Regions from separate parts of the Labrenzia sp. 5N genome, predicted to be linked through region 3. Evidence: riboswitches for the same ligand, from Rfam matches in the RefSeq annotation. Region 3 holds a riboswitch; each other region holds the start of a gene.
What was found. A riboswitch is a leader RNA that binds a small molecule or an ion and turns the genes downstream of it on or off. The one in region 3 is predicted to bind cobalamin.
Positions count from the first base shown of each region.

Region 1: another riboswitch for cobalamin. It lies ahead of cobU (bifunctional adenosylcobinamide kinase/adenosylcobinamide-phosphate guanylyltransferase); the one in region 3 lies ahead of HEP89_RS18115 (energy-coupling factor ABC transporter permease).
Region 2: another riboswitch for cobalamin. It lies ahead of HEP89_RS18990 (hypothetical protein); the one in region 3 lies ahead of HEP89_RS18115 (energy-coupling factor ABC transporter permease).

Region 1 is NZ_JAAZTM010000020.1:443,460-453,919, forward strand. Features, by position in the region: gene cbiB (adenosylcobinamide-phosphate synthase CbiB) at 1-691, shown strand, start outside; gene HEP89_RS22570 (cobyric acid synthase) at 693-2,183, opposite strand; gene HEP89_RS22575 (YrhK family protein) at 2,190-2,489, opposite strand; gene cobO (cob(I)yrinic acid a,c-diamide adenosyltransferase) at 2,540-3,178, opposite strand; gene cobN (cobaltochelatase subunit CobN) at 3,175-6,933, opposite strand; gene cobW (cobalamin biosynthesis protein CobW) at 6,968-8,092, opposite strand; gene cobU (bifunctional adenosylcobinamide kinase/adenosylcobinamide-phosphate guanylyltransferase) at 8,089-8,640, opposite strand; cobalamin riboswitch at 8,673-8,891, opposite strand; tRNA gene HEP89_RS22600 (tRNA-Asn) at 9,226-9,301, shown strand; gene HEP89_RS22605 (cupin-like domain-containing protein) at 9,666-10,460, shown strand, end outside.
Region 2 is NZ_JAAZTM010000017.1:84,150-94,609, reverse strand. Features, by position in the region: gene HEP89_RS19010 (iron ABC transporter permease) at 1-1,048, opposite strand, end outside; gene HEP89_RS19005 (ABC transporter substrate-binding protein) at 1,102-2,037, opposite strand; gene HEP89_RS19000 (ABC transporter ATP-binding protein) at 2,055-2,828, opposite strand; gene HEP89_RS18995 (DUF1636 family protein) at 2,825-3,229, opposite strand; gene HEP89_RS18990 (hypothetical protein) at 3,219-3,497, opposite strand; cobalamin riboswitch at 3,604-3,817, opposite strand; gene HEP89_RS18985 (S9 family peptidase) at 3,961-6,045, shown strand; gene HEP89_RS18980 (hypothetical protein) at 6,250-6,648, shown strand; gene HEP89_RS18975 (LysR family transcriptional regulator) at 6,653-7,579, opposite strand; gene HEP89_RS18970 (putative quinol monooxygenase) at 7,679-7,987, shown strand; gene HEP89_RS18965 (DUF2798 domain-containing protein) at 7,994-8,212, shown strand; gene HEP89_RS18960 (RidA family protein) at 8,230-8,604, shown strand; gene HEP89_RS18955 (GNAT family N-acetyltransferase) at 8,800-9,291, opposite strand; gene HEP89_RS18950 (cytochrome c) at 9,320-10,252, opposite strand; gene HEP89_RS18945 (cytochrome c) at 10,396-10,460, opposite strand, start outside.
Region 3 is NZ_JAAZTM010000016.1:486,383-496,842, forward strand. Features, by position in the region: gene aroQ (gamma subclass chorismate mutase AroQ) at 1-238, opposite strand, end outside; gene HEP89_RS18110 (hypothetical protein) at 289-522, opposite strand; cobalamin riboswitch at 847-1,058, shown strand; gene HEP89_RS18115 (energy-coupling factor ABC transporter permease) at 1,112-1,789, shown strand; gene HEP89_RS18120 (YHS domain-containing (seleno)protein) at 1,880-2,365, opposite strand; gene HEP89_RS18125 (hypothetical protein) at 2,548-2,919, opposite strand; gene HEP89_RS18130 (AraC family transcriptional regulator) at 3,103-4,050, shown strand; gene HEP89_RS18135 (HAD family hydrolase) at 4,057-4,773, opposite strand; gene HEP89_RS18140 (MarR family transcriptional regulator) at 4,770-5,270, opposite strand; gene HEP89_RS18145 (alpha/beta hydrolase) at 5,519-6,340, shown strand; gene HEP89_RS18150 (hypothetical protein) at 6,529-7,215, opposite strand; gene HEP89_RS18155 (NADP-dependent isocitrate dehydrogenase) at 7,292-9,517, opposite strand; gene HEP89_RS18160 (bifunctional diguanylate cyclase/phosphodiesterase) at 9,830-10,460, opposite strand, start outside.

The DNA.
Region 1 (10,460 bases), on a different contig from region 3:
CGTCGTAGCTGCGGTGTTTATCGCTCAAAACAGTCTTTACCGTCACGTGGCAGCCGTGCGGGATGGCCTGTTGAAGGACGGGTTGGAAGGTGGCCGCAAGGCGGTTTCCATGATTGTCGGACGTGACCCGAACCGGCTGGACGAAGCCGGTGTCTCGCGAGCAGCCATCGAATCCTGCGCCGAGAATTATTCCGACGGTATCGTGGCACCCGTCTTCTGGTTCGCCGTGCTCGGCCTGCCCGGATTGATTGTCTACAAGGCGGTGAACACTGCCGACAGCATGATCGGCCACAAGAACGAGGTTTATGCAGACTTCGGGTGGGCGGCTGCCCGTTTCGACGATCTGGTCAATCTGCCCGCCTCGCGCCTGGCAGGGCTGTTTATCGCCTTGTGTGCGCCCTTGTCCCGAGGCTCGGTCCGCAAGAGCATTGCCTGTATTCTGGACGACGCCCGCAAGCACCGCTCACCAAATGCCGGTTGGCCGGAGGCGGCCATGGCAGGCGCATTGAACCTGGCTCTTGCAGGACCTCGGATCTATCCTAGTTACACCGTCAATGACCGGTATCTGAATGCGAGTGGACGAAAGGATGCGATGGCAGAAGATATTTCGCGCGCCTTGAGGATCCTCATTGGCTGCTACGCACTCGAAGCGTTGCTGATCGCATTTCTGGCGCTATTGCTGGCCTTCTAGGTCAGGCGTTTTCAGCCGCGCCGCGTGCGATCTTGAGGATGGCCTCCACGTCGAGGACGCTGTCCAGATGCCCTGCAAGATCATCCAGAATCCTGTCCATGTCCCTGTCATAACTGATGTCTGAGCGCACGCCGAAGGCATTCAGGTATGCCGTCCGGAACGCATCGGCGGTGAACAGGCCGTGAATGTAGGTTCCGTACACTCGGCCATCCGCTGAGACCGCACCATCGGACCGACCATCATCAAGGCGCATCATGGGATTGGTACAGTCTGGCCCGGTCGTTCGGCCAACATGAATTTCGTAGCCGGAGACAGGGGCTCCGCTGGCAACATGGGTCGCGCGTGCGGCAACGGTCGATTTGTCTGCTGTCAGTATGGTCTCGACATCCAGATAGCCCAGGCCTTCGACTGTTCCGGGAGATCCCTCGATGCCATCGGGATCCGAGATGATCTTGCCCAGCATCTGATACCCACCGCAGACGCCCAGGATATGCCCGCCCCGTCGGTGGTGTGCCTTGAGATCTATGTCCCATCCCTGTCTGCGGAAAAAGGCGAGATCACCAATCGTGGACTTCGACCCGGGCAAAAGCACAACATCGGCGTCTCCCGGCAACGGGGTGCCGGGTTGAACAAGCTCAAGCGTTACACCCGGTTCAAGCCGGAGCGGATCCAGGTCGTCGAAGTTGGCGATCCGCGAGATCACGGGAACGACGATCTTGAGCCCCCCGTCACCAAATCCGTCCGCCAGACCGAGTGCATCTTCAGCCGGAAGTTTCGCAGCATCCGCAAACCACGGGACAACACCTAGACCTTGCCATCCGGTGCGCCGCTCGATTTCTCGCAAGCCTTCGTCGAACAGGCTCGGGTCTCCCCGGAACCGATTGATGAAGAAGCCCTTGATGCGCTGCCGTTCGTTTTCTTCCAGCACCGCACAAGTTCCGACGACTGACGCAATAACCCCGCCGCGATCTATATCCGCACACAGGATCACCGGCAGATCCGCCGCCTCGGCAAATCCCATGTTGGCGATGTCTCCAGAGCGGAGGTTGATTTCCGCAGGGCTTCCTGCACCTTCGACAATCACCAGATCAACACCTGAGGCGTTTATCGAAAAACTCTCCAGAACCTTCGGTAATAATTCTGCTTTCTGCTTTCCATATTCGCGCGCCCGCATCGTGCCATGTCGCTTGCCCTGCACGATTACCTGAGCACCGGTGTCGGTTTCGGGCTTTAACAGAACGGGGTTCATGTGAACACTCAACGGAACGCGGCAGCCCATGGCCTGAAGCGCCTGGGCCCTGCCGATTTCGCCGCCGTCGGCTGTTACGGCAGCGTTGTTTGACATGTTCTGCGGCTTGAAGGGGCGCACGTTCAGGCCACGGTTGGCAAAGAGACGACACAGACCGGCGACGATCAGGCTTTTGCCAACATTCGAGCCAGTGCCCTGGACCATGATTGCCGGCACCTTGCCGACCGCTTTTGTCTCAACCATGCAACGTCAATCTTTGCCGAATGGTGCTGCGCCATATGGCCGAAATTCGCTTGGCACCGGAAGATTGGCGAGCCGCAGTTCCAGCATCAAGCGAACCGTCGGCCGAACGGCAAAGAGAACCGATCCGATCACGAACAACCATGTTCCTGCGTACATTAGGTTGTCGTAGAAAAAGAAGACGCTGCCGACAAGAAACGTCAATGCAGCCAGAAATTCGACAACGGTTCGGTAAAGTTCGTATTTCCGGACCGTTTCCACATGCGCCTGCGAGGCCGTGCGAAGACTGTGATCGAATAGCTTGCTCATCCTCGATCCCCTTTGATTACCTCTGGGTTTCGTGATCCAAGTGCCCGGGTCTAAAACTCGATGCCTTCCTGTGGTTTCACACCAGACCGGAAGGGATGTTTTATCTGGGTCATGTCAGTGACAAGATCTGCAATGTCGATCAGCTCGTCCTTGGCATTGCGCCCCGTGATGACGACATGCACATCGTCCGGTTTTTCGTTCTTAAGGAAATCGACCACTTCGGCAATGTCCAGATAATCGTAGCGCAGAACGATGTTGAGTTCGTCACACAGGATCAGACGATATTCACCGGATGTGATCATGTCCTTGGCGGCTTGCCAGGCTTCGTTCGCGGCATCGATATCCCGTTGCCGATCCTGTGTTTCCCAAGTGAACCCCTCACCCATCCGTTTGATCGTGACGAGGTCGGAGAACCGTTCCAGCGCCATGCGCTCACCGGTTTCGATCCGCCCCTTTACGAATTGCACCACGCCCACCTTGTGGCCGTGACCGAGAGAACGGAACACCATCCCGAAACCCGCTGTCGACTTGCCTTTGCCCTTGCCCGTGTGGACGATCAGCAATCCCTTTTCGATGGTCTTGGTCGCCATGATCTTGTCACGTGCGGCCTTTTTCTTGCGCATCTTCTCGGCATGGCGGGCATTGAGTTCTTCTTCGGTCAGTTCCGGCTTGTCCTTGTCGGCGGTCACGATGCGTCCGTCCCTTCCAGTCTTGTTTTCAAATCATTCAGTGCAGCATGGGTCGAATTGCGCCGCGGCGTCCAGAGGCCGCGTTCAATTGCTTCATGAAAGCGGTCCAGCATTTCGTTGAGACCCGCCGGATTGGCGTCCTTGAGGAAATCCAGAACTTCTTGGTTATCCACGTAGGCATCATACAGCTGGTCAAAATGGTGATCTCCCACGGCCCGGGTGGTCGCGGCAAATGCGAACAGATAGTCGAGCGTCGCAACCATCTCGAACGCGCCCTTGTAGCCATGCCGCATGACACCTGCGATCCACTTCGGATTTGCCGCACGAGCGCGCACCACGCGGCCGATCTCTTCCGAAAGGGTGCGGACCACCGGACGCTCAGGCCGCGAATGGTCGTTGTGGTAGACCGTCGGTGCTTCGCCTTTCAGTGCTTCGACAGTCGCTGCCAGTCCGCCCTCGAACTGATAATAGTCGTCACTGTCCAGAAGATCGTGTTCGCGGTTGTCCTGATTGTGCAGGACTGCGTCCACGGTTTTCAGCCTCGTTTCGAGATCGTGCCTGGCGACGGAGCCTTCCGCACCGCCACCGTAGGCGTAACCACCCCATGTCAGAAAGGCATCGGCAAAATCCGAACGTTCCTCCCAAAGCTTCTCGTCGATCAGCGCCTGCAGACCAGCACCATAGGCACCCGGTTTTGAGCCAAAGACACGGAACCCGGCCCTGCGTTCGGCTTCGTTCTTGTCCAGCCCTTCAGCCTGAAGCCGTGCACTTTCCGATCGCATTCGTGCGGCAATCGGATTGGCTTCGTCCGGTTCTTCAAGCGCACCGACCGCACGGGCGGCGCTGTCAAAAAGATCCATTTGATGCGGGAAGGCATCGCGGAAAAACCCGGAAACCCGCAAGGTAACGTCGACACGCGGTCGCCCAAGCTCTGAAAGCTTCAGAATTTTGAACCCGGTGACACGACCCGAACCCTGCTCCCACACTGGACGCGCCCCTATAAGCGCCAGCGCCTGGGCAATGTCGTCACCTCCGGTTCGCATGTTGGCAGTGCCCCAACATGTCAGGACCAGCGATTTCGGCCATTCGCCTTCTTCCTGGAAGTACCGTTCTGCAATGAGAGATGCGGATTGCCAGCCGAGCCGCCACGCGGTTTCGGTCGGCACCGCACGTACATCGACGGAGTAGAAGTTCCGGCCAGTGGGCAGCACATCCGGACGCCCACGCGAAGGCGCGCCGGACGGCCCGGGGGCAACGAACCCACCTTCCAATGCCGTCAGCACTGCGCTTGTTTCAGCGTGTCCGGAGCCGGTTACAGCCGGTCGCAGAACCTGGTTTAGATCATCCAGAACAGCAAGGGTCGATTGCCAGGCCTCAGGCACTCCGCGATTACCCGCAACGATTTCGTGGGCAAGAAGCTCGATACGTTCAACGGTATCGCCTTGCGATCTCCAGGGAACCTCCAGAACATGTGCGAGGTGCTCCGGTCGACCCTGCTGCCAGGGGGCAGCAAAATCGCAATCCAGTGGATCAAATCCTTCAAAACCGAGGTCCGAAGAGATGGCTCTTTGCAGGCTCTGCTGTTCCGGCCTGTTGCCTCGCGGTACCCTTGCCAACGCAACCAGCAGATCCATCAGAAGATCGCCTTCGGGACTTTCGCCAAGAATATGCAGCCCGTCCCTGATCTGCAGTTCCTTCAGGTCGCACAAGTGAGCGTCGAGGCGCGCAAGGCGGGTTTCCTCGTCCATGGTCTCGGTAATACCGATATCCTTGTCCAGACCATGCCGCGCAGCAGTGTCCAGGATGTCCCGCGTCAATGCCTTAAGGCGGCGCGGGTCAACGCCGCTCGCCAGATAATACTCATCAAGCAGCGTCTCCAGCTCTTCGGCGACGCCATGGCTCTCCGCCCGGGCCAAAGGCGGTGTCAGGTGATCGACGATGACGGCCGAAGTCCGTCGCTTGGCCTGCGCCCCCTCGCCTGGATCATTGACGATGAAAGGGTAGATGTTCGGAATTGGCCCCAGAACGGCTTCCGGAAAACAGCTTTCAGCCAGGGCCAGTGCCTTGCCGGGCAGCCATTCCAGATTGCCGTGTTTGCCGAGGTGAATGACGGCATCGACAGCGAATTGTTCTCGCAGCCAGATGTAGAAGGCAAAATAGTGGTGCGGCGGTACCAATGCCGGATCGTGGTAGGTTTCCTTCGGATCGATGTTGTAGCCACGCGCCGGCTGAATACCGACCACCTGATTGCCGAACCGGTGCAGGGCCAGGCGGAAATGGCCATCCGTTACATGAGGATCGTCCGACGGTGCTCCCCAACGATCAACAACTGCTGACCGAACAACGTCTGGCAACGTGTCGAAGGAGCGCTCGTAGTCCTGAAGCGACAAGGCCTGATACTCTTCCTTGCCTGATCGGCCCTCCAGGGCATTGGTTACGCCCGAAGTCAGGATTTCCATCAGATCGGCGGAGCTTGCTGGAACCTTGCCGACGTCATAGCCCGCGGCGGCCATGGCCTTGAGCAAATGAACGCATGACGCAGGCGTGTCGAGCCCTACACCGTTGGCAAGACGCCCGTCTCGGTTCGGATAGTTTGCCAGGATAAGGGCCGACTTCTTGGCTGCAGCCGGTTTCCGACCGAGTTTCCCCCAGGCAGCTGCAAGCGCCGCGGTAAACATGATCCGATCCGGAACAGGCGTAAAGGCAACCGGCGTCGACTGGGTGGCCTCATCGAAGACCCCTTCTTCCTTGAAGGAGACAGCACGGGTCAAGATCCGGCCGTCAATCTCCGGCAAAACGACATGCATGGCGAGGTCACGTATCGACAAGCCCTGATCGCTGTCTTCCCAGCCCTCTTTGGAGGAAGACGAAAAGACGACCTGCAACACGGGCTTGCCGGGTCGATCGAGCGGTGTCGGCTGATGGGCTGCTCCGGCCTTCGAGACGGCGAAGGCAGTACCGTTCAACACGACATCAGGCGGTGCCTCATCGAACAGGCTTTCCAGAACGGCGACGGATTCCGCTTCCTTCAGGCTGGAAACATAGATCGGCAGTGCATTTACGCCGGCTTTGTCGAGAGCAGCGATCAACGCATCCAGTGGTGCGGTTTGGGCACCTTGCACCAGAGCACGGTAGAAAGTGATCGCTGCAACAGGTCTTTCAGGATCCCGCCAGGAGGCCTTCAGTTGCGCTATATCGGGGGCGGCCTTGCCAGCAAGATAGATACCCGCGCGAGGAAGAGGCACCGGATGCGCGGGCTCTTCTCCCTTTCCGATCAGGTGCGTTGCATATCTCAAGGCATTGGCGTAATTCTCCGCGCCGCCTTCCACACAATATCGCCAGAAGCGATGCACTTCCGCTGGTGATCGGGTGGAGCGAGACGTCAGTTCTTCGTCCCACTTGTCGTCGCCTGGAATGACAATCAGATCGATGCCATTCGCGCGGACTTCTTCTTCAAACCTTTCCAGGCCGTAGCGCCAGTACTCCACTCCACCCAGAATTCGCAGAACGATCAGCCGAGACCCACGGACGGTCTGTTCGGCATAAAGATCGACCGAATAGGGATGCGACAGGGCCATGAGATTGGCGAGCCGCAGGTCTGCCCGGCCTGTTCCAAGCCGTGATTGCGCAGCGGCAAAGCTTCCCAGTTCGGTGTCTGCAGCGGACAGGAACAGAATGTCGGCTGGAGACTGGCCGAGATCGACCGCGTCCCCACCGTCATCGATCCGGCGCGTCTGGCTGGCGAGAATGTGCATGCTTGGTCTTTATTTCCAGCTTCTATCCAGCGTGTCAGGCAGCAGCCGTCAATTCACCCAGCAGGCCACGAACCGCAGTCAGGTCGAGGCCCTTCAAACCGATCACGACCAATCTGCCGCTGCTCTCGGCGCCGGCGGCGAACCAGGTTTCGACACGCGGTCCGACAGCTTGAACCATTGCAGGTGCTGCCTTGCCCTCGATTTTTACGGCCCCCTTGATACGCAGGACGCCTTTTTGCGCCATGGCTTCCAGAACCTTTGCCTCTGCATCTTTCAGGCTGGCGAAAGACGAGACTGCCAGCACGTGACTTTCAAAATCATCGTGATGGTGATGATCGTGATGATGGTCGTCATGGTGATGATCATGATCATCATCGTGGTCATGGTCATGGTCGTGGTCGTGGTCATCATGATGGTGATGATGCTCGTGCCGATCAGCCATATCGTCCTCAGCAGCAGAGCCTCTGCCGAGCAGAACTTCAATCGGAAGCGTGCCTTTTTCGGATGTCACCACGTGAACCGCCGGACGAACATCGGCGGCGATCTTCTCATGCACCTGCTTCAAAGCGTCTTCGGAGACGAGATCAGCCTTGTTCAGAACAACGAGGTCTGCGCAACGCAATTGGTCGTGGAAGAGTTCTTCAACAGGACTGTCATGATCAAGAGCCTCGTCGGCGGCACGCTGCGCGGCAAGTGCATCTTCATCAAGTGCGATCCGGCCTTCTGCGAGTGCAGCAGCATCCAGCACCGTGACAACACCATCTACCGTTACCTTCGGCTTGACGCTCGGCCAGGAGAAGGCCCGAACGAGCGGCTGTGGCAGAGCCAGGCCAGAGGTTTCGATTACAATATGCTCCGGCGGATTGTCCCGCGCGAGCAGCATTTCCATGGTTGGCAGGAAATCGTCGGCAACGGTGCAACATATGCAGCCATTGGTAAGCTCAACCACCTCTTCCGCGGCGCAATCGGGATCAGCGCATCCATTCACCAGGGAACCGTCGAAGCCCATGTCCCCAAACTCGTTGACAATAAGGGCAATGCGTTTGCCATTGGCATTGGTAAGCAAATTGCGGATCAGCGTGGTCTTGCCTGCTCCGAGAAACCCAGTGACGATCGTTGCCGGAATTTTTGCGCCCGGCTGCAGGGATGAAGTGGTCATAATTTGATATCCGGTTGTGATGTGGGTTTCAAAAGTATCGGCAGCCCCGCAGCAACGAAGACGACCTGTTGGCACCTATGCGCCATATCCTGGTTCAGTCGTCCCTGCACATCGCGGAACGACCTCGACAGATGGTTCTCCGGCACGATCCCCATACCAACTTCGTTGGAAACGAAAACGCACGGCCCCTGAAGATCCTTCAGAACCGCGCAAAGCCGTGCCGTTTCGGCGGGGATGTCCTTGTCTGCAAACAGCAGGTTCGACAGCCACAGGGTTAGGCAGTCAACAAGTACCACCCGGTCTTGCCTGCATTCGTTTTCAAGTACCGCTGCAAGTTCGAGCTGTTCTTCCACGGTGAGCCAGGACGGGCCGCGTTGATCTTTATGAGCGGCGATCCGGCTGGCCATTTCGTCGTCGTGGGCAGCACCAGTCGCGATATAGATTTTTTGCAGACCGGTTTCATGGACAAGCTTTTCCGCGAACCGGCTTTTTCCGGAGCGGGCACCGCCGAGGACCAGCGTCGTCCTCTCGCCGTTTGAATGCGTCATTCCTTCTCCCAGCCGTCCGCCCGACAGCGCCATAGGGTTGACAATGTGACGGCCGGTCTCCTGGCTTGCGGCTCAGCGCGGTCTGTACCCCTTCCCGGCCCCATCAGGACGCCAGTGGTTTTCGTACAGCCACTCACCGCTCACAGTTGCGGGGGCAGCTCCGGATCTGGACTTGAAAAAGACCGCACCGGATTCCCGTTTCATCCGGATCAGGCAAGGCCTTTTCCGGAACCGTCGGTTTCTTCCTAAACGTATCTTGAGGCCGACACAAGCAGCAGAAAGCTGCTGACGAATAACCTTGAAAATCGGCCAGGCAGTCAACACGGACACCTTCTTGCGCCAAAGTCAGAAAAAGGCACAGCGGATTTAGCCTGCCCGGGGAGTTCCAATCGTCGCGAAACGTAGGGTTTTCCAAGCACGGCAGAACGCCTAGCCATCTGAAATATATCGAGTTTTCCACACTGAGATCAAAAAAATGACGGCTTGATGAAAAAAACGCCCTCGGGGGCTTGGCAAACGGATCAAGCCTTTGATATACGCATCTCCATCGACGGGGCGGCAACGCGCTGGCCCCGAGCGTGGTGATCCCCAGTAGCTCAGTTGGTAGAGCAAGCGACTGTTAATCGCTGGGTCGCTGGTTCGAGTCCGGCCTGGGGAGCCATCACCACATCTTCTTAATCCTCCCAAATGCTGCATTTCTGAAGGCTGGGACACCGTTCAGTGTCCAGGTTGATCTTATTCACGTTTGATCTTGCAACAATCTGCACGCCTCAAAAAACGACAGCCATTTGACGCGAGCTCGTCTTTCGCAGCAGTAACGTTCCGCGCCATCTTCCTAAACAACATTTCCTGGCTACGTTTATAGCGAAGATCGCGCCTCCATTGGCTCTGCGTTGTTGAATAGCGCTTCTTGATAAAGCTCCAGGTTGCTCCTATCGTGATTTCTCCAAAGGGAGCATCATGGAAAATCGCGGCTAGATCCAGCGCCCCTGAACCCGCAAATCTTCAAATGCGTGGTACCTTTTATGAGCGGCGACAACACACACACCATTGCCACCGTAACCGCAGCACCAGGTTATGCCGAATTTCTTGAAGCCTACTGCGAGAAGGAACAGCCCCTGCTGATTAAGGGACTAGCAAAAAACTGGCCCGCGCGGGAAAGGTGGCAATCCGGCCGATTACGAGCAGAACTCCATACGCTGCCAAAGGTCCGCGACAGAGGTGTCTTTTTCCTCAGCCGCTCCCCCGTACTCGAACAAGATATCGAGATGCCGGATTTCCTGAAGGAGATCCTCGCGTCCGATCGGATAATGCAAGATTCCGTTGCCTGGAGATTCTGGATCAACAGCAGGAACAACCGGACAGAGTTCCACTACGATACCAACGCCGAGAATGTCATTACAGTTCAGGTGAAGGGCCGTAAGGAATGGGTACTGGTTTCGCCCGAAACACCGTTACCGTGCTACCCGTTCACCAACTTCTCTCTACTGAAAGACGAAGAGCGATTGCTGCGGAACAAGCGATTCTTCAAATTCGATCTGGAGGAAGGTGATCTTCTCTATCTGCCTCCCCATTGGTACCACCGGGTGGTTGCCAAGGAAGACGAGAACATCAACATCAATTGGACTTTCACGAAACGCGAAACTACGGTCATCTCAAAGGAATTCAAGCGTGACATGGAGCGGTGCGGCCTGCTGCATTCATTCAAGAACAGTGATTCCGCGCTGGTTCGGCGCTGTTACGAAACCGCTATCCGCGCCCTTCCAAATGTCGGCGGTATTGGCTGGGGTCTGAAATCGTTCATTTCATCGCCCTATACG
Region 2 (10,460 bases), on a different contig from region 3:
CCGTGCGGGAGCGCAGGAGGAGCACGAAGAAAATGCCGCCAATCAGCCCGGTGACAATGCCGATTGGCATATCCTCGGGGGACAGGAGCGTTCGTGCGATGATATCCGCCCAGATCAGGAAGATTGCGCCAAGCATCATTGATGCCGGCAGAACCCGGCTATAATTGCCCCCTACCAGAAAGCGGGCAATATGCGGCACCATCAGCCCGACAAAGCCGATGATGCCTGAAAAGGCGACCATCACACCGGTGATCAGAGCTCCCAGCACAAACACCGTGAGACGGAAACGGGCCACCGGAATGCCGAGCGTCGACGCTGTTTCATCGCCGATGGTCATCGCATTGAGATCGGCAGACCGCAGCAGAAAATACGGCGCCACCAGCAGCAGAATGCCAAGCGGAAACGGCAGTTGAGCCCATTGGGCAAGACCGAGACCACCCAGCATCCAGAAGACAACCGTATGCGTTGCCCTCGGATCGCCCAGGAAAATCAGGATATTGGCGATCGCCATGATGATGAAGGACACGGCCACACCGGCCAGCACCAGCCGGTCGGCACTGGTTGCAGATGCAAACCGTGTCACCCCGAGTACAAGAAAAGTTGCCGCCAATGCCCCGGCGAATGCCATCAGTGGAACGGTCATCAATCCCAGAAACAGGCCTGTATGCAACAGGGCAAGAATGGCGCCAGCCGCTGCACCGGACGAAATGCCGAGCAGATGCGGATCGGCCAGTGGATTGCGCGTGACGGATTGCAGGGCTGCGCCAACAACGGCCAGACCTGCACCGACAAACCCGGCCAGCAGCGCCCGCGGAAACCGGATCTCCCAGACGATAGCCTCCCGGCCCTTGGACCAGTCAATCGCGAACAGATCCGGCATCACACCGTTGGCCAGGATCTTGAAGACAGTGCCGCCCGGGATCGCCACCGCACCCGCACCGATGGCGGCTACAATGGAAATAGCCAGCACCAGCACACCGGCCAGAAGCAATATCCCATTCCCCCGCAACCGGCGCAGGCCAGCGCTTTTGTCCGTGAGCACGCTCATGCGGGCCCATCGTTTCTGCCTGCAACGGCAGTTCGAAGCATCTTCTGCAAGGCTCACTCTCCCCAGAACGCTTCGGTGAGCTTTCCGATGGCCTTGAGGTTCCGCGGCCCCGGGGTTGCCTCGACATAGTCCAGGACGACAAACCGGTCGTTCTTGACGGCTGCAATATTGGCCAGGGCGGGATTGTGTTTCATGAAGTCGCGTTTCTGGTCAGCCGTCACTTCGCCGTAGTTGACGATCACAACCATGTCCGGGTCTTTTTCCACCACGGTTTCCCAGTCGACGGTCGCCCAGCTCTTTTCAAAATCGTCCATCACGTTGACGCCGCCGGCTGCCTCGATAAGCGCTGTCGGCATGGCATACCGTCCGGCAGTGAAGGGCTTGTCCTCACCGCTGTCGTAGACAAAGACCCGCAGCGGCTCTTCACCAGCAGGCACCGTTGCCGCGATCCGGTCCAGCTCCAGCTTGTAGGCCGCAACAAGATCGTGGGCTGTATCTTCGACACCGAAGATCTTTCCGAGGTTGAGGAGGTCGTTATAGAGATCCTGCAGAGACGCCTTCGGCTTGTCGCCGATATGAATACAGGATTCGGTCAGCTCGTAGACCTTGATGCCGAACGGCTCCAGCGTTTCAGGCGTCACTTCACCGCCCACCTTCATGCCGTAATTCCAGCCGGCGAAGAAGAAATCGGCGTCGGCCCCGATCAGCACTTCCTTGCTCGGATATTTCGACGCGAGTTCGGGAAGTTCGGCAACGCCCTCACGCATCTCCGCGTCCAGCGTCTTCCAGCCTGAAATGCCGGTATATCCAACCATGCGGTCGCGCAGGCCAAGTACCAGCATCATCTCGGTCAGGTTGACGTCATTCGAAACAGCTGCTTTGGGCGGCGTGTCGAAGGTCACCGTGCGGTTGCAGCTTTCCACACTCGTCTGCGCAAATGCCGGAACAGACAGAAAGGTGAGCGCGAGGCCCAGGGCAAATTTTTTCATTTTAAGTCTCCAGAAATTCAAAGATGGAAGGTCAGGTAGCGTTCGCGGCTGGCAGACAGTTGCTCCAGTCGGACCTGTACCGAATAGGCTTGCTCAATGTTGCCGGGGGTCAGCACCGTCTCCGGCATTCCCTGGGCAACCAGTCGGCCCTCATGCAACAGCAAGACCTTGTCGCAGACACGGCTTGCCAGGTTGAGGTCGTGCAGGCTGGTGACAATGGTAATGTCCAGATCGGCAATCAGCTCGACGATCTCGAGCTGATGACGGATATCCAGATGGTTCGTCGGCTCATCCAGCACCAGAAGCCTTGGTTCTTGCGCCAGCGCCCGGGCCACCATCACCCGTTGCCTTTCCCCCCCGGACAATGTGCCGAAGGCTCTTTTGGCATAGGACAGCAGATCCATTTTCCCGAGACAGTCATCGACGATCTCGGCGTCCCGCTTGCCTGCGCCGGCAATACCGTTTGCATGGGGACGCCGGCCGAGTGTGACGATCTCGCGCACGGTCAAGGCAAAATCGGTCGGCTGCTCCTGAAGCACGGCGGCGATCGTTTTGGCGGCCTCTCTGGCACTGATGTGCCAGAGATCCGTGCCATCCAGAAGGATTTCACCCGTTTTCGGTTTCAGGAAACGATAGAGCAGCCGCAACAGGGTGGATTTGCCGGCACCATTGGCGCCGGCAATTCCAAGAACCTCACCGGCAGGCAGATCGAAGCTGAGCGGATGCAAAATGGTTTTGCCCTGCCCCGTCTTCCAGCTGACCTCCCGGACAAACAGATCGACCCCCGTCATGAGAACGCCGTCCCGTCTTCTTCCGAAACGATCATCGCTGCCGGAAGCCGGCCTTGCGATGCGCTCCAGCGCTTGCCGTGGCTTTCCTCGGTCACCTCGCATCCATTTTCAATCTGGCGATACCGATTGGCGTAGTCGACAAGGTCATCGATGTCCGTATCGTCCTCAATGTCCCCAAAGAGGTAGATCGCCTTGTCGGTGGCCTTGAATGCCAACGTGCAAGGTCTCGAACAGCTCTCCATGTCGGCTGTTCCACTGATTTCGAATTCGTCTCCAACCACAGGCACTGCCTGTGCCATTGCACTTTTCAGCTTGCAGATCAGCCCATATCCGGGATGGCAAGTCTGCCCATTGTGACGACAGGTCGTGCAGACAAATATCTTGTGCGGATCATTGCTCATGACGCGCCTCCACGGCTTCTGCCAGTGAACCGACAGGAGGCTGCGGAAAAGCAAAGGCATTGCTTTCCTCGTTGCACTGGGCACGGCCGGATCGGGTACGTTTGGAACAATCATCATGTAATGTTATTACATTACCTATATTCTCGCTGACAACAGATTTTTGCAGCCCATCGGGAACCATCGCGCGTGCTGCGCGCGTCGCCAGCGGATCAGCCTCGGTCAGGAGGTTAGCAAGTCTTGAGAATTCAGCAGAAAATTTCCGGTTCATATCGCCCTCCGCGATTTCGCGGGGCAGTCAGGAACCGAATGTGCAACTTTGCCGGCAGGTGCCGATTGGCCATGTCACTCACTCCTCCGGGGCACCCCGCCCGGGTTAAGGTTTAAGGTGAAATGGCAGGTCTCCTGACTTGCGGGTCATTGCTTGCCTGATCCTTCCCGGGGTCTCCCCAGTGGCGCTTTCAGGTTTGCTCACCGCTCACAGTTGCGGGGGCAGTCACGGATTTGCAGCCTTTCGGGCTCGTCGCACCGTGTTCCCTTTTAATCCCGGTCCGGAGTTCGGAGTCGGGAACCATCTCTTCCTAAGTGCGCGAACGCCTAAAAAATGTCAAAGACTTTTGCGGGTCGCTGCTCTTGTCTGAAAGCACGACAGGATTGCCTGGAAGCGGAAACACCCAGCCGCCTCGGCAGTATTGACCCTTGCCTTCAAGGCTCAAAAATCTTACCTCCGATCCATGAAACAGGACGCCCTTCCCCCGCGCGCCGCAGCGCGCCCCCTCACCCTTGAGACCCACGGCATTACCCGCCAGGACGACTTCGCCTGGCTGAGGGCGGACAACTGGCAGGAGGTCATGAAGGACCCGTCCGTGCTGGATGCCGACATCCGCAGCTATCTGGAAGCGGAAAATGCCTATCACGAAGCGCAGATGGCACCGACGAAGACTCTGCAGGAGAAGCTTTTTGCGGAGATGCGCGGCCGCATCAAGGAAGACGACAGCTCGGTTCCGGCGCCCGACGGGCCTTTCGCTTACGGCCTCAAGTATGAAACCGGCGGCCAGCAACCGGTTTTCTTTCGCACCCCGCGTGACGGCGGCGCGGAAACGGTTCTTCTCCATGGCGACAAGGAAGCAGAAGGAACGGCATATTTCCGGATCGGCGGCGTCAGCCAGTCGACGGATCACGCGCTCATCGCCTGGGCCTATGACGACAAGGGCTCGGAATATTATTCACTGAAGCTGCGCGACGCCCAGTCTGCCAAGGATTTCGACTACGCCATCGAGGACACGGGCGGCGGCGGCGTCTTCTCGGAAGACAGCCGCTATGTGTTCTACGTTCGCCTCGACGCCAACCACCGGCCCTCGAAACTCTTCCGTCACGAAGTCGGTTCCGACCCGGCGAGCGACGTTCTCGTCTACGAGGAAAAGGATGCCGGCTTCTTCATGGGCGTCGGCAAGACCCAGTCCGGCGACACCATCGTCATCGACATTCATGATCACGAGACGTCCGAAGTCTGGATGATCCCGGCCACCGACCCGACCGCCGAACCGGTGCTTGTCGCAGAGCGCGAGACCGGTATCGAGTATTCCATCGACGATCACGGCGACACACTCTACATCCTGACCAACGCAGGCGGCGCCGAGGACTTCAAGATCGTCACTGCGCCGAAAGGCAATCCCGGCCGCGAAAACTGGTCCGATCTTGTGCCCCACAAGGCAGGATGCCTGATCCTGTCGCATTGCGTCTACAAGTCCTTCATGACGCGGCTGGAGCGCGAAGACGGCTTGCCGCGCATCGTGATCCGCCGGCTTGCAGACAACATCGAGCACTCCATCGCCTTCGACGAGGAAGCCTATTCGCTCGGCCTTGGCGGCGGCTACGAGTTCGACACGAGCACGATCCGCTTCACCTATTCCTCGATGACAACGCCATCGCAGACCTTCGACTACAATGTCGAGACCCGCGAGCGTATTCTGCGCAAGGAACAGGAAGTGCCTTCCGGCCATGATGCGGACGATTATGTCACCCGCCGGTTGATGGCTCCCGCAGCCGACGGCGAAACCGTGCCGGTGTCTGTGCTCTACCGGAAGGACACCAGGCTCGATGGCTCCGCACCTCTGCTGCTTTACGGGTATGGTTCCTACGGCATCACCATTCCGGCGAGCTTCAACACCAACTGCCTGTCGCTGGTCGACCGGGGGTTCGTCTACGCCATCGCCCATATTCGCGGCGGCAAGGACAAGGGCTTCCACTGGTACAAGGATGGGCGGCGCGAGAACAAGAAGAATACCTTCACCGACTTCATAGCCGCGGCAGACCATCTTGTTGCGGAAAACTTCACATCGCACGACCGTATCGTCGCTCAGGGCGGCTCGGCCGGCGGCATGCTGATGGGTGCGATTGCCAATCTGGCACCGGAAAAATTCGGCGGCATCATTGCCGAAGTTCCGTTTGTCGACGTTCTGTCGACTATGCTGGACGATACGCTGCCGCTCACGCCGCCGGAATGGCCCGAGTGGGGCAACCCCATCACGGACAAGGCAGCCTACGATTACATCGCGTCCTACTCTCCCTATGACAACGTTGAGGCAAAGGCCTATCCGGCCATCCTGGCGGTAGGCGGATTGACCGATCCGCGCGTAACCTACTGGGAGCCGGCCAAATGGGTTGCCAAGCTGCGGGCAACCGGCACAGGTGACAAGCTGCTGATGTTGAAAACCAACATGGAAGCCGGTCATGGCGGCGCTTCCGGCCGTTTCGACCGGCTGAAGGAAGTCGCCGAAACCCAAGCCTTTGCCCTTTTGGTGACCGACAAGGCCTGACACCTCGTCAGACCCGAGGATTTTCCGGGCGTGCGGAGCAGTTCGCACGCCCGGGAACCTAAATTCCTTTCACACGCCCTTGCGGGTACCACCCGAGCGAACGTGACTTGATTTTGACCAAGTCTTCGGCTCATGTGAGAGTTGTTGCAAATCAATCAATTGAACGGTCCTGGACCGTACCGATGCTGTTCACTGGAGCCCGTGATGACCTGCTACCGCACACTTCCGCACCGCCTTGCTGATGGGCTGAAAAAGGTGTTGCGCCTGGTACCGGTCATGGCCGCCACGCTGAGCCTTGCCGCATGCCAGTCCTACGACACGACCGGCGGCAATGTGGTGGAAACGCTGCTGTTCTCCCCCACCTTCACCAAGAACCGGCAGGACATTCCCAGCACCTACAACACAGCTTATGACTGCCGCACCTTTACCGGCAGCGGCTGGAAAGGCATTGCCGGTGGCAAGGTCTTCAATTTCAGCCAGAAATACATCATTTCCCAGGCCGGTTGCTTCAAGACTCAAGGCGAATGCAACGCATGGCTTGCGGTCATGTCCAGCTACATCGATCAGCCGCGCTACATCCGCTGCAATCCCTACACTGCGTAGGACATCAAGCGGATCTTGCAGGATCACGCTGGACGACAGTCCCCTGAAACACGGGAAGCGCTGCCATGAACGGTTCCATGTAATCAAGCAGGCAGCGCGCCCGGGCATTGAGCAGCCGCCCGGTGGGCCATACCGCAAAGATATCCCGTTGCTGCCCTTGCCAGTCTGCGAGCACAGGTGTGAGGCGGCCTGAAATCAGGTCATCGGAAATCTCGCTCACAGGCAACAGAGCGAGCCCGTGACCATCGCCGGCCAGTTGCCGGGCAAGACTGATGTCATCGACAACGACACGCGCATCGACAGGCACGGTCTCGCGGCAGCCCGTTTCCCGATTTGTCAGTTGCCATTGCGGAAGCGTGGACACCCGCACCACCTTGTGCCGGCCGATCTGGTCCGGATTTTCCGGGGCACCCGCCTGTTGAAGATAAGCAGGCGCCGCAACGAGAACCGTTGCCACCACCCCGAGACGCTTCTGGTAAAGCCGCTCATCGGTCTGGGGTCCGGCTCGGAGGGCAATATCGACCCTGTGTTCCAGCAGATCCTTGTTCTCGTTGCTGAGCGTCAGCGTCAGCTGGATCTCCGGAAAGGTCTTGAGAAAATCCGACCACATGGGCTGCAGGATGCCGATGGAAATATTGGTGGGCGCCGCCACCTTCAACGCTCCCCGAAGACCGTGCAGATCGGTGCTTAGCCCGTCCAATGTCGTCTCAGCGTTTTGAACCAGGTCGGCAAAGGCCTCGAAATACGCTTCACCCGCCACCGTCAGATCGAACTTCCGCGCGGAGCGGAAGACCAACTGCGTGCCTATGGTTTCCTCCAGCTTCGCCAGGCGCCGGGTCACCGTTGCCGCAGGCAATCCGAGATGCGCAGCAGCCTTTGCCAGGCTTCGATTACGCGCGATATGAACGAACAAGGCGATGTCGTCGAGCATGATTTCATTTTCAAAATTTAAACTCTCATTATTCGATATAGATTGATATTAGAGAAATCAATAAGTCTGTCTTCGTCCTTAAACGCAACGGAGACACTCATGGGCAATTACTTCATCAGCGCTGGTATCGAACTGCAACAGGGTGCGGAGCGGACCAGGGCAGAGACGGAACTGCGCCGACTTGTGGCTGAAACCCAACACGAACCCGGCTGCAATTTCTTTGAAATCCGGCAGAACCTGCAGGATCCCGACAAGTTCACCCTCTGGGAAAGCTGGACAGACAAGGACGCCCTGGCCGCCCATTTCGAAATGCCGCACACCAAGGCCTATCTCGCGCAGAACCTGACACAGGTCAGCTACATTGAAGAACTGGGCGAAATCGGCACCAGCGAAGCGATCAAAAGGTAGGCGACCATGAAGAACCGATTGATCGCGACGTTCCTGATGTCGCTGGGTCTGTCGCTCTTGATGTCGTGCTGGGTCACATTCCTGAACCTCGGCTGGAGCGACAGGTTCTTCTGGCAATGGATGAATGCCTTTCGCCTGGCATGGCCCGCCGCTGCCGTCATCGCCTTCTTTCTTGGCCCGCCCGTGCAAAGGGCAACACTGTTCCTTTCAGCCCGCCTGCCGTAATCAGAAAAGGAAAAATAATGCCTCTTGCTCGACAGAATTTCGAGGAACTGGGCCTGCCCGCCGGCCCCTATACTCACGCCGTTCGGCATGGACAGACGGTCTATACATCCGGTTTCACAGCTTTCGGCACACCTGCTCAGGCCGATTCGGCCGGCCCGCAAATCAGGGCGGTGTTCGCTCAGCTGAACACGATCGCTGCCTACTACGGAAGATCACTGAAAGATCTGGTGAAAGTAACCGTGTTCGTCACCGGCATGACCGACTTGCCGGAAATCCGGTCAGCCCTTGCAGAACTCTATGAAAATGAGGTTCCTGCTAGCTCGCTGGTCTGTGTTGCCGCACTGTTTCACCCACAGCTGAGGGTCGAAGTTGAAGCGATCATTGCAACCTGATCGATGAACGACTTGCAACCGGATTGAGAAATACGTATTATCCCTTAGTTGAATAGCAATGGACCGGCTCTACAACTTTCTGGAGATACGCGTTCCAATTTCTCGAATAACTGTGCACGGGCAAAACGACCCAATAATAAAAAGCGAAACTTGACCACCTGCTCGCAGGTGGTTTTGTTTGAAAGCGTCAGTTGTTTACCCGTTCAGTTGCTTTCTGAAGAAAACCGTCTCCAGGATCGGCGTATCGTAATAGGCGCCAACTTGCTCAAACCCTGCGGCTTCATAGAGCTTGATGGCACCCGTCATGCTTGGCAGCGTGTCCAGCAGCATCTCCCGGTAGCCGGCGGCAACCGCCGCTGCGATTACAGCCTCCACCAGCGCACCACCAACACCCTTGCCGCGTCCGTCCGGCAGGACGTAAAGCCGCTTCATTTCACACGCACCGTCTTTTCCGAACGCCCGCAGGCCAACACAACCGAGAACCGAGCCCTCCTCATCCTTCGCCAGGAAAAGCGCCCCGGACGGCGGCGCGTATTTCCCCGGCAGACCTGCAAGCTCTTCTTCAAAGCCCTGGTAGGAAAGGTCGATGCCGAGCCAGTCGACATAGGCCCGAAACAGGTGCCGGATCGGCGCCAGGTCGCTTTCGGTTGAAACGGGTACGATCGAAATTTGCTGCGATTGAATCATGGAATGACAAAATATCCGCGTGATGTCGTCAGTTGGCTGTCGGCGCAACGGGCGGGATGGCTTTCAGGTAGGCGGCGATCGCTTCACGATCACTGGCAGGAAGCTTGGCCATGTTTTCCTGAACATGCACCATTTCACCACCGACGGAATCGTATTCAGGCGTGAAGCCGCTTTCCAGATAATAGGCAATATCGCTTGCGCTCCAACTGCCGAAACCACCATCAACCGGCGTAATGTCCGGAATACGGCCTTCTCCTGTGGGAGCCGGTGCGCCACCGAGCCATTTCGCCAGATCCAGTCCCCCTGCAAAATTTCGAGCCGTGTGGCATTCACCGCAGTGGCCGGGCCCTTCCACCAGATACCGCCCGCGGTCCCAAAGGGCAGCGTCGACTTCGTTCCCGCCTGAAGGGGCGGCTATGACGGGTGACGGATCCAGGAACAGCCGTTTCCACAGCCCCAACCCCCGACGGATATTGAACGGAAAACCGAGCTCGTGAGGTGGCGTCTTGCCGTTGACGGATGGCAGCGTTTTCATGAAGGCAAATAGATTGCCGATGTCTTCGCCAGACATGCGGGCATAGGAAGTATAAGGGAACGCCGGGTAATAGTTTCGCCCGTCCGGTGATGTGCCATGCGTCATGGCATTGGCGAAATCAGCAAGCGACCAGGCTCCGATACCGTCTGCCGTGCTGGACGAAATGTTCGGGGCAACAAACACCCCGAACGGCGTCTCCAGGCGAAGGCCTCCGCCAAGCTTCAGCTTGTCGTCTCCCGCAGCATCCTTGGCCGCATGGCAGGACGTGCAACCGCCGGCCCAGAATACAAGTTCCCCTTGCGACGCATCCCCTTCCGCAATGGCAGCAAGCTGGGCTTCGCTCAGCTTCGTCGGCGCGGACAGGAACCAACCCGCACCTGCCGCAACAACGGCAAGAACGACGAGGACGATGACAGCCTTTTTCATGAGGTCTCCCTGGGTCTTCCTGGCACCGAAACGCCAAAACAGCGGCTCTTCAACCCGGACAGGGTGAAAAGCCGCTGATCTGTCTCACAGTCTGGAGCCTGCCTGTTGCAGTCTGTGTGCGGTAGACCCCGGAATGCCGCCGGTCAGTTTTTCTTACGGTAAGTTTCGTGACACGATTTGCAAGAGCCGAACACGGGGCCCATCGCAG
Region 3 (10,460 bases):
TGTCAGCCGACAGGCCGTTTTCGACTGCCTTTTCGCGGGCAGCATCCAGCACCACCTTTTCCCTCGGCAGATCCTCGACAGGTTTGTCGTTATCCGCTTTCCAGGCTGCAACCGACTGCATGAACGACAGACGTTCGTTGATGGCGCCGAAAAGCTTGTCAGGTGCCGCCCAGCCAGGAGTGACGGTGGAAGCAAGAAGAGATACCGCAAGAGCGGTCAGGGGGATCGATTTCAACATGGTCGAAGACTTTCACAGGTCACCGCCTGCGGCAAGTCTTTGGTTGTGGTCTACTTCTTTTCAACCGAGCGACTAATCTCGGTGATCACGCCGAATGCGACGGCGGCCATGATCTTCAATAGTCCGCTGTCGAGCGCCTGTTCGCGTGTCAGATTGCCAAGGAAAAAACCCGGTCTTGGTTCAGTGACTGCTCCAAGAGTAACGCCGGCCAGAAGTGCCAGCTGAATGCAGCCAAGGAAAAAGACGACACCAGCGATAAGCGTTCCCAATTTGGTAAAGGGCATTGCAAACTCTCATGATGTGCTTTGTATTCGAGTGAGGTTATCTTTCGTTAGGGTTTCTGCAAGTAAAAATCACAATTACCCTAAATACAGAAAAGTTTAATAAACAAAGGTTTTGATTTTCATCTTTGATTGGATTCTGCAAAGTTCAGAATTTTCAGGTGGCTGACGCAATTTCCTGAAGAAGTGTTTTGAGATCTGAAGCTTGTCGGTGATGCTGATCCGGCTGATTTCGGTGGCGGTCTTCAGGCGGCAAAATTTCGGTGCAATGTCGCATTCAGACCGAATATGGCGAAAATTCGCTTGCAGAATATCGCCAATCCTTGCAAATCTAGACGATGCGATGGTTTCGCCCGAACAAGCGTAAGGGCGGATGAAATGGGAACACGGTGAGGCGTACCCAACAGGGACCAATACCGTGGCTGCCCCCGCAACTGTATGCGACGAGCAAAGCCCTTCAAGCCACTGGAGCGATCCGGGAAGGCGGGCAGCGCAGAGACTCGCGAGCCAGGAAACCTGCCATCCAGCGGTCCCATCGGGGCCGGTTCACACCATCTGCTCGCGCACGGAGGGTGCGCAAAGGAGAAATGACATGCATATCGAACCGGGCATCGTCGACGGTGCCAAAATCGTACTCAGCTACGGCACCGCGGCTGCTTCCTTCGGCCTTCTGGGCAAAATGGCTCTCGACACAATCCGCAAAAGCGGCGTGCTCAGCCTTGCCGTCCGTTCCGTCATCACGACGGTTGCCGTATTCTGCTTCTTCGAAATCCTGCCGCATTACCCGGTCGGTGTTTCCGAAGTGCACTTTATCCTGGGCTCCACCCTGTTCCTGATGTTCGGCGCTGGTCCGGCAGCAATCGGCCTCGCTGCAGGCCTTCTGCTCCAGGGGACGCTGGTTGCTCCTTTCGACCTGCCGCAGTACGGCATCAACGTCACCACGCTGCTCGTGCCGCTGTGGGCTGTCAGCATGCTGGCAAACCGCATCATTCCGGAAAAGACCGCCTATGTTGACGTTTCCTACGTTCAGGCACTGGCTCTTTCCACCACGTTCCAGGCTGGTATCGTTGGCTGGGTTGCTTTCTGGGCATTCTACGGCCAGGGCTTCGGTGCCGAGAACATGGCTTCCGTCGGTTCCTTCGGCTTTGCCTATATGCTGGTGATCCTGGGCGAGCCGCTGGCTGACCTGGCTGTTCTGGCCGCTGCCAAGACCCTGGCGCCGCTGACCCGGAACCTTGCTTTCGAAAATCGGCTGCACAACGCGGCTTAAGTCTTCGGGCTTTTGCCGAAATCAAGTGACGAAGGGCGGCCCTGGGGCCGCCCTTTTTGTTTGTCGTTCCGACGCCTTGACAACGAACAATCAGAGCTTCGTTGCCTCGGTGGAGCGGATCTTCTTCCAGTTGGCTTCCGCCTTGGTGATCGTGCCGGACTGGTCTTTCTGGAACTCGCGGAAGATGGCCTCGTTCAGGAACAGATAAAGCTTGCCGTCCACAACAGCTGCGAACTGCGGATCGCCGTCGAACTTCTTGCCGACTGAAACACCGAAGGTGCAGAAGCCGCCGTTTTGCGGCAGGTACTGATCCGGATGCGCGGTGAAGGCATCCATGGCTTCCTGGGATGCGAAGTAATAGGCAACACCGTCGTGGACGGCCGTATATTGCGCGGTTCCGTCAATCCGGTTGCCCAGGCTGACAAAGGCCACGGGATCGACACCATGAAGACCGAGCGGGCTGCCGGCGGCCGTCAGGCCGCTGGAGGTGTTGTATTCGTCCGCGGCCATTGCCGGGGCAGAGAGAGCGGCAAGAGACAGCAGCGTTGCGGCAATGGCGGATTTCATCAAGGACATGTTCTACTCCTGAAAGGGTATGAAGGTTGAAGGCCGGATTTGCTCCGGTGCCTCTACCTTGCGTCCGAAGCTCAGGCGTCTCCATGTTCGTAAGTTCCCGAGGATTTGCAGATCGTCCGGATTGCAGTTCAAAAAAAGACACCGGCGTGAGGGCCGGTGTCATTGTGCGTTGACGGGGGCTGTCAAGCGGCCTGTGCAACCGTTTCCTGCGGTTTGGCAAGGCTGACCACTGTCAGAACGGCAATGGCGTTGACCAGGTAATAGGCGAAGTCGAGGCCGGTGAAGCCGAGTGCGAAGGGAGCTGCCAGGAACACGATGCCGACGGCAAAATCGACCGCCAGATGAACCGAATAGGGCAGAATGCGGATGATGCCGGTCTGGTGATCCGTCAGGATCGTCAGGGCCAGGGCCGCAAAGCCTGTCAGGAAGGATAGCCAGAAGGCGATCGGGTTGGATTGGCCGAGATCAAGGAATACGGGCAGGGCAATAAGGCCGATCGCGACGGGATAATCGAGATAGGCGTGCATGGTCTTGGTGACGAAGCGAACAGACATCTTTCAGGTGCTCCAGGTTGGTTTCCTGCGGGCGGATTGCCCACGAGCCCAAAGATGTTGGTCGACTTCGGTTCCATCCATGCACGAAAGTCCCTGAAAATTGACCAATCGTCCGGGAGCCTTGCGCTTTGCGGTGTTGAGGCAAAAATGCGGGAATGAGACTTCAACCGGAACCGGCCTTTCATGAAACATGACGCCCTGACCCAGATCCTGGATGCCTTGAAGCTACGGGGATCCGTCTATTTCCATACCTGCTTTTCGCCGCCCTGGGCCGTGCGGGTGCCGGCTTTCGGCAATGTCGCGAGGTTTCACATGGCAATGCGTGGTGGCTGCTGGCTGGCGGTGGACGGTGTTGACAAGCCGATCCGCCTTGCGACCGGTGACCTGGCCGTCATTCCGCACGGGGCCGCTCATATCCTGAGTGATGAACCGGGCCGTCCCGCCGCCGAAGTGGACGAGGTCGTGCGGCAATCCGGTTATACGGGGGAAGGTGCGCTCTATTACGGCGGTCCGGACGAGGAACTGGCCTGCAAACTGTTCTGTGGCCATTTCGAATTCGAGGAAGGCTCGGTACATCCGCTGCTCGATGCCTTGCCATCGGTCATTCATCTGCCCAACACACAGACGATGAACGCCTTCTGGCTGGAAGCAGTGATGCGTTTTGTTGCCAGCGAGGTGCGCGCCGGGCAGCCGGGGTCCGAGGCGATCATCCACCGATTGACGGAGATCATCTTCATCCAGGTGGTGCGAACGTTCGTCGACAGGGAGGGGGACAGGGCCGGATGCCTGGCGGCGGTGCTCAATCCGAAGCTTGGGCGCAGCATGTCCAAGATCCATCTGGCGCCGGAAAAGCCCTGGACGGTGGAGAGCCTTGCCCGGGAAGCCGGCATGTCCCGGACGGTTTTTGCAGACAGGTTTACGAACCTCGTCGGCATGACGCCGCTGGCCTATGTCACCCACTGGCGCATGGAACGGGCACGGCGCGACATTCGGGAGACGGATCTGCCCCTGATCGATATTGCCGAAAATATCGGCTACAGCTCGGAAGCCGCCTTCAACCGGGCCTTCAAGCGTCAATTCAACCAGACACCCGGACAGGTGCGACGGCAAGGCGCGTCAGTGCCGGCCTGATTTGAATCAGTTGGCGGCCAGATAGGCCGGCAGATCGGCAACGCTCTCCAGAACGGCATCTGCCAGGGTTTCCAGGTCGTGGCGCGCGCTTGTGCCCGTCAGGACACCGATACAAAGTCCGGCGCCCGCCGAACGGGCCATTTCCAGATCATGCGTGTTGTCACCGATAACGGCGATCCGGTCCAGTGCAAGACCTGTTGCCTCGGCAAAGCCGCGAACCATGCCCGGTTCCGGCTTCGGGCCAAAACCTGTGTCGTAACCCGTGACGAAAGCAAATCGGGGCGCAAGCCCGGTGCCGGCGAGAAAGGCCCTTATGGCCGCTTCGCTGTCGCTGCTGGCAACACCCAAAGTGAACCCGGTTCCGCTCAAGGTCTCGACAGCTTCCGGAATGCCAGTAAGGGGCGCAGCATCATGCATGCAGCCGATGAACACCCGGTCGAGGTCTGCGGTCAGCGGGCCTTCCTGAAAATCAGCACCGCAGGCAATCCAGGCAGCCGCGATTTCCGCAGAGTTGCCGGCTGCAAGCAGAGACCCGGCCGCGGACTTTCCGGTCACCAGATCCATGCCGGTCTGTTCCAGGAGCCTGTCGGCCAGGGCGCGGTCGCCTCTGGCTGCATGGAGCGAGGTTTCGCGATAGGCCGGTGCCCATGTCGCGTCGAAATCCAGCAGGGTGCCGTCCTTGTCAAACAGGATGGCGGTGATGTTGCCTGTGAGGTTGTTCAAGTCCGGTCTCCCGTGGATTTCAGGTTGGACCGCAATGTGTCGAGGGCGGATTTCAAATCCTCGAAAGCCTGTTCCGAAAGACCGGATGCCTCGGCAACACATTGCGGCACGGCAGCCGCCTTTTCCCGAAGCGCGTTACCCTTGGCTGTCAGGCAGACATTGACGACGCGCTGGTCTTCCAGATCGCGGACGCGGGAGACAAGCTCCATTGCTTCCAGGCGCTTAATCATCGGTGTCAGCGTGTTGTATTCCAGGCTGAGCGCGTCGCCGATATCCTTGACCGTTCTCTCGTTTCTGCGCCAAAGCAGGGTCATCACCAGATACTGCGGATAGGTGAGGCCGAGCTCTTCCAGCAAAGACCGGTAAAGGTGATTGAAGGCCAGATTGGCCTCATAGACGGCAAAACAGAGAAAATCGTCGAGATCTCCGCCCAAGGCGTCCGGGCCGGCGTTCTTCAAGGGCTTCGAGGCGCCTTTGTTTTCAGTGCGTTCTGACATGAAACGTTCCTAAGCAGCATTTTTTTTCTTGGCAAGCGTTGACAGAGCGAACTTGCCGATACATATACATCGCACACGATTAAATCGTGCACGAGTTAAATGAAGATCATCCCATGGGAAACAAGATCGTTGGGCCGCAGGTCAACCGTCGCCAGGCGCTGATTGGCGGCGGTGTCCTTGGGCTCGGTCTGGTGATGGCACCGAAGTTCGGTGCCGCAAAACAACTGCTTGAACAGGAGAATCTGAAAATGACGACTTTCACGACATCCGATGGTGCAGAGCTTTTCTACAAGGACTGGGGGCAGGGTCAGCCGATCGTCTTCTCCCACGGCTGGCCGCTGTCGGCTGATGCCTGGGACGCGCAAATGCTGTTTTTCGGCCAGAACGGTTTTCGGGTGATTGCCCATGACCGCCGCGGCCACGGCCGCTCCAGCCAGCCCTGGGATGGCAACAACATGGACCGCTACGCCGACAATCTGGCCGAACTGATCGAGCATCTGGATTTGAAGAACGTGATCCTGATCGGTCATTCCACCGGTGGTGGCGAGGTTGCCCATTATGTTGGCCGGCATGGCAATGACCGGGTCGCCAAAGTCGTTCTCGTCGGTGCTGTGCCGCCGCTGATGCTGAAAACGGCAGACAATCCGGACGGCACGCCGATGGAAGTGTTCGACGGTATTCGCCAGGGAACCGCCTACAACCGGTCGCAGTTCTTCAGGGACCTGTCGGTGCCATTCTATGGTTTCAATCGTGATGGGGTCGACACCAACGAGGGTCTGCAGGAAAGCTTCTGGCTGCAGGGCATGGCCGGCGGCATCAAGGGTCAGTACGACTGTATCCGCGAGTTCTCGGAAGTCGACTACACCGGTGACCTGAAGGCCATCAAGGTGCCGACGCTGATCGTGCATGGCGACGACGACCAGATCGTGCCCATCAAGGCTTCTGCCCACCGGGCGGCGGAAATCGTCGACGATGCCACCTTGAAGATCTATGCTGGCGGCGGTCACGGTCTTGCACAATTGCAGGCCGAGGAGTTCAACAACGACGTTCTGGCATTTATCCGCGGATAAGCGGCGTCGGTAAAAAAACGGGCGGCTCGGTGAGCCGCCCTTTTTCGTTGCCAGCCTCAAATCGTCTCCCCGCACGGAGCGCAACAAATAACCGGACCCGGATCTGCGGCTCGGGAAGGCCAACAAAGGCAACCGATCGTCATGAGCCCCGGGGATCTCCTGCACCCAGGCAATAGCGCTTTTCCGGGCTAGTGTCTGACTGTTGCCCCACGCTCGTTGAGAAGCAGATCGAAGAGAAACGGCACATTCATGGAGCCGAAACGGCTCGCGCGTGCGACACCTTCGTCGGAGATCTCCACAATGCCGAACATCTTGTAGAGGCGGAAAAGATAGTTCGAAGACTGGTCCAGATCGAAATCGTAGCGTGGATCGGAAAAGAACATCCGGAACGTGTGCAGCGCCTCGAGCGGGAAACCCGTGTGATGCTCCCGCAGATTGTCGAATTTCGTGCAGAAGTCTTCCAGCGTTTCCCTGCTGCCATCCAGCTCTTCCATCTGGATGCGCTGGGCGATTACAAAGTCGGCGATATGTTCCTTGCCGTAGTCGGTCAGCCCGCGCTCGACCACAAGCCCCTGCATTTCTTCGGGCAGGGGCTTTTCCGTGGTCCTCATGTAGCCGAGGTGTTCCAGGCGGGCATAAAGTTCGTTCGTGACGCTGCCTGGCCCGGTCAGAAAGACTGGTTCGTGCTCATCGTCCATGAGCTGTATGGCGCCGCGCAGGGTCGAAAAATCGCCATCGCTGAGCGCATGCACCAGAAAGCTCGTGTCCGGCCACCATTTGGCGGATTGAGGGTCGTTTGTCGCCGAAAAGAGCGTGAACTCTTCCCCGGCTCCATTCCGGACAACCGGCTGATGGTTTTCGTTTTGAAGGACCATTTGAAATGAGCTCCCTGGCGCAAAAAAAGAGGGCGGCCGGAGCCGCCCTACTTCTACCCAAGGGTGTATTTGCAAATCAACCGATAATGGCGTTGAGCGTTGCGCTCGGACGCATGACGGCGTTCACCTTTTCCTGCGGGGCATGGTAGTAGCCACCGGTGTCGGCGGGTGAACCCTGAACGCCGTTGAGCTCGGCAACAATCGCATCTTCCTTGGCAGAGAGCGCTTCGGCGATCGGTGCGAAATGCGCCTTCAGCTCGGCGTCCTTGTCCTGTGCGGCCAGTGCTTGTGCCCAGTAAAGCGCGACGTAGAAGTGGCTGCCGCGGTTGTCCAGGCCACCGACCTTGCGGGACGGGGACTTGTCGTTGTCGAGCAGCTTCTCGACGGCCTTGTCAAGCGCGTCCGCCAGAACCTGTGCCTTGTCGTTGCCCTTGACGTTGGCCAGGTGTTCCAGCGATGCACCGAGGGCACAGAACTCGCCCAGGCTGTCCCAGCGCAGGTAGTTCTCTTCCATCAGCTGCTGAACGTGCTTGGGAGCGGAGCCGCCTGCGCCGGTTTCGAAAAGACCGCCACCGTTCATCAGCGGAACGATGGACAGCATCTTTGCCGAGGTTCCGACTTCCAGGATCGGGTAGAGGTCGGTCAGGTAGTCACGCAGCACGTTGCCGGTGATGGAGATCGTGTCTTCACCGCGGGCGATACGCTCGGTGGAATATTTCGCCGCATCGGCCGGAGCCATGATCTGCAGGTCGAGACCGGAAGTGTCGTGTTCCGGCAGATAGGCTTCCACCTTCTTGATCAGTTCCGCGTCATGAGCGCGGGTCTTGTCCAGCCAGAAGACACCCGGCATGCCGGACAGACGAGCGCGGGTGACACCGAGCTTGACCCAGTCGCGGATCGGGGCGTCCTTGGTGCGGCATGCGCGCCAGATGTCGCCTTCTTCGACGGCATGTTCGATCAGGGTGTTGCCGGCAGCGTCGACGATGCGGATGGTGCCGTCAGCCGGAGCCTTGAAGGTCTGCGGATGCGAGCCGTATTCCTCGGCCTTCTGGGCCATCAGTCCGACGTTCGGCACGGTGCCCATCTTGGCCGGATCGAGCGCGCCGTTTTCGCGGCAGAAGTCGATCACGGCGGAGTAGACGCCGGCATAGGAGCTGTCCGGGATCACGCACTTGGCGTCGCCTTCCTTGCCGTCCGGACCCCAGCCCTTGCCGCCTGCGCGGATCAGGGCCGGCATGGAGGCGTCGATGATGACGTCGGAAGAGACATGCAGGTTGGTGATGCCCTTGTCGGAGTTTACCATGTACATGGCCGGGCCGTTGTCGAGAGCGGCCTTGATGTCGGAATTGATCTCGGCGGCCTTGTCGGCCGGCAGCGTGGCGACCTTGGCTTCCAGATCACCGATGCCGAGGTCCGGATTGACGCCGAGCTCGGCAAAGGTTGCGGCGTGCTTGTCGAAGACGTCCTTCAGGAACGCCCGCACACAGTAACCGAAGATGATCGGGTCGGAGACCTTCATCATGGTTGCCTTCATGTGCAGCGAGAACAGGATACCCATGTCCTTGGCATCCTGGATTTCCTTTTCCAGGAACGCGAACAGCGCCTTGGCGCTCATGTAGGTGCCGTCGACGACGTCGCCTTCGTCCAGGGCAAAGTCGCCCTTGAGAACCGTTGCAGTTCCGTCCTTGCCGACGAATTCGATCTTGGCCTTGCCCGCGGAGCCGGCAGAAACGGTTACCGACTTTTCGTTGGAGAAGAAGTCGTTTTCACCCATGGTGGCGACGTGGGTCTTGGAAGACGGCAGCCATTCACCCATGCGGTGAGGGTTCTTCTTGGCGTATTCCTTGACTGCTTTCGGCGCGCGGCGGTCAGAGTTGCCTTCGCGCAGCACCGGGTTCACGGCAGAACCCTTGATCGCGTCATACTTGGCCTTGACGGTCTTTTCCTCGTCCGTCTTCGGCTCGGACGGATACTCAGGCAGCTTGTAACCCTGGGCCTGAAGTTCCTTGATGGCGGCGTTGAGCTGGGGCTGCGATGCCGAGATGTTCGGCAGCTTGATGACATTGGCGTCCGGCTGCTTGACCATTTCGCCGAGGACGGCGAGATCGTCGGACTGCTTCTGTGCGTCCGTCAGATACTCGGGGAAGTTCGCCAGGATACGGCCTGCGAGGGAGATATCCTTGGTACCGACGGTCAAACCGGCTGCCTTGGTGAAGGAGCGGATGATCGGCAGGAACGAGGCGCTGGCCAGTTCCGGTGCTTCGTCGACCTTGGTGTAGATAATGTCGGCCATGACAGTCACATTTCCTAGCGTTCGAACATTGGTCAAAGGAGTGGTGCGGGACCGCTCCCGATGAATTTCGACATGCGTATACAATTGTACGCAATCAATTGAAAGCCCTCCGGAAGGCGAAGGGTGTGAAGTCCGCAGGTGTTCTAGCAAAGCCGTTGGAAAAGGCAATCAGGAGTGGAGGGAGCGGCATCGGCCATGGCCTGATTTTCAACGGGCAGACCGGCGTTCCGGCGGAGGTTGGCCGGCAGTTATGGGCGATCTGCCGAAGCTTTCCGATCGGGATCGGAATATCCATTAGGCTGAAGGAAAGGACCGCCCGCGTCAGGCTGACTTGCGAACGAGGAAGCCTTGCAGGTCGACAATGTTCATTGGTTTGCTGAAGGCATATCCTTGAACGTAGTTTACACCGAGCATGCGCAGCTTGTTGATCGTGTCTTCCGTTTCGACTCCTTCGGCAAGGGCTTCGATGCCGAGCCCGTGTGCCATGTCGACGATTGTCTTGATCAGCTTGAACTGCTCCGGATTGCTGGACAGCGGAGAAATCAGGGCCCGGTCGATCTTCAGAAGATCGGGTTTGAGCTTTGTGAGTGCGATAATCGATGCGTGGCCGGTGCCGAAATCGTCGATTTCTATTCGAATGCCGAGCTTGCGCAGGGCGTTGACGGTTTCGACTTCATCGTCCGACAGCGTATCGAAGAAGACCGACTCGACCAGCTCGAATGCGATTTCGGCACGGACCTTCGGCAGGTTCTGGATGTATTCGGCAAGTCCGGGTTCGGCCAGCCTCTGGTAGCTGACGTTGAAGCTCACCTTCGGAAAAACGACCCCCGTGCGTTCCTGGGCCAGGATAAGATCGATTGCTTTCGACATGATGTGGCTGTCGAAGGCAGCCGCCTTGCCCGCTTCCTGAACCGCGTCCAGGAAAGCGGCGGGACCCAGAATGCCCCGCTTG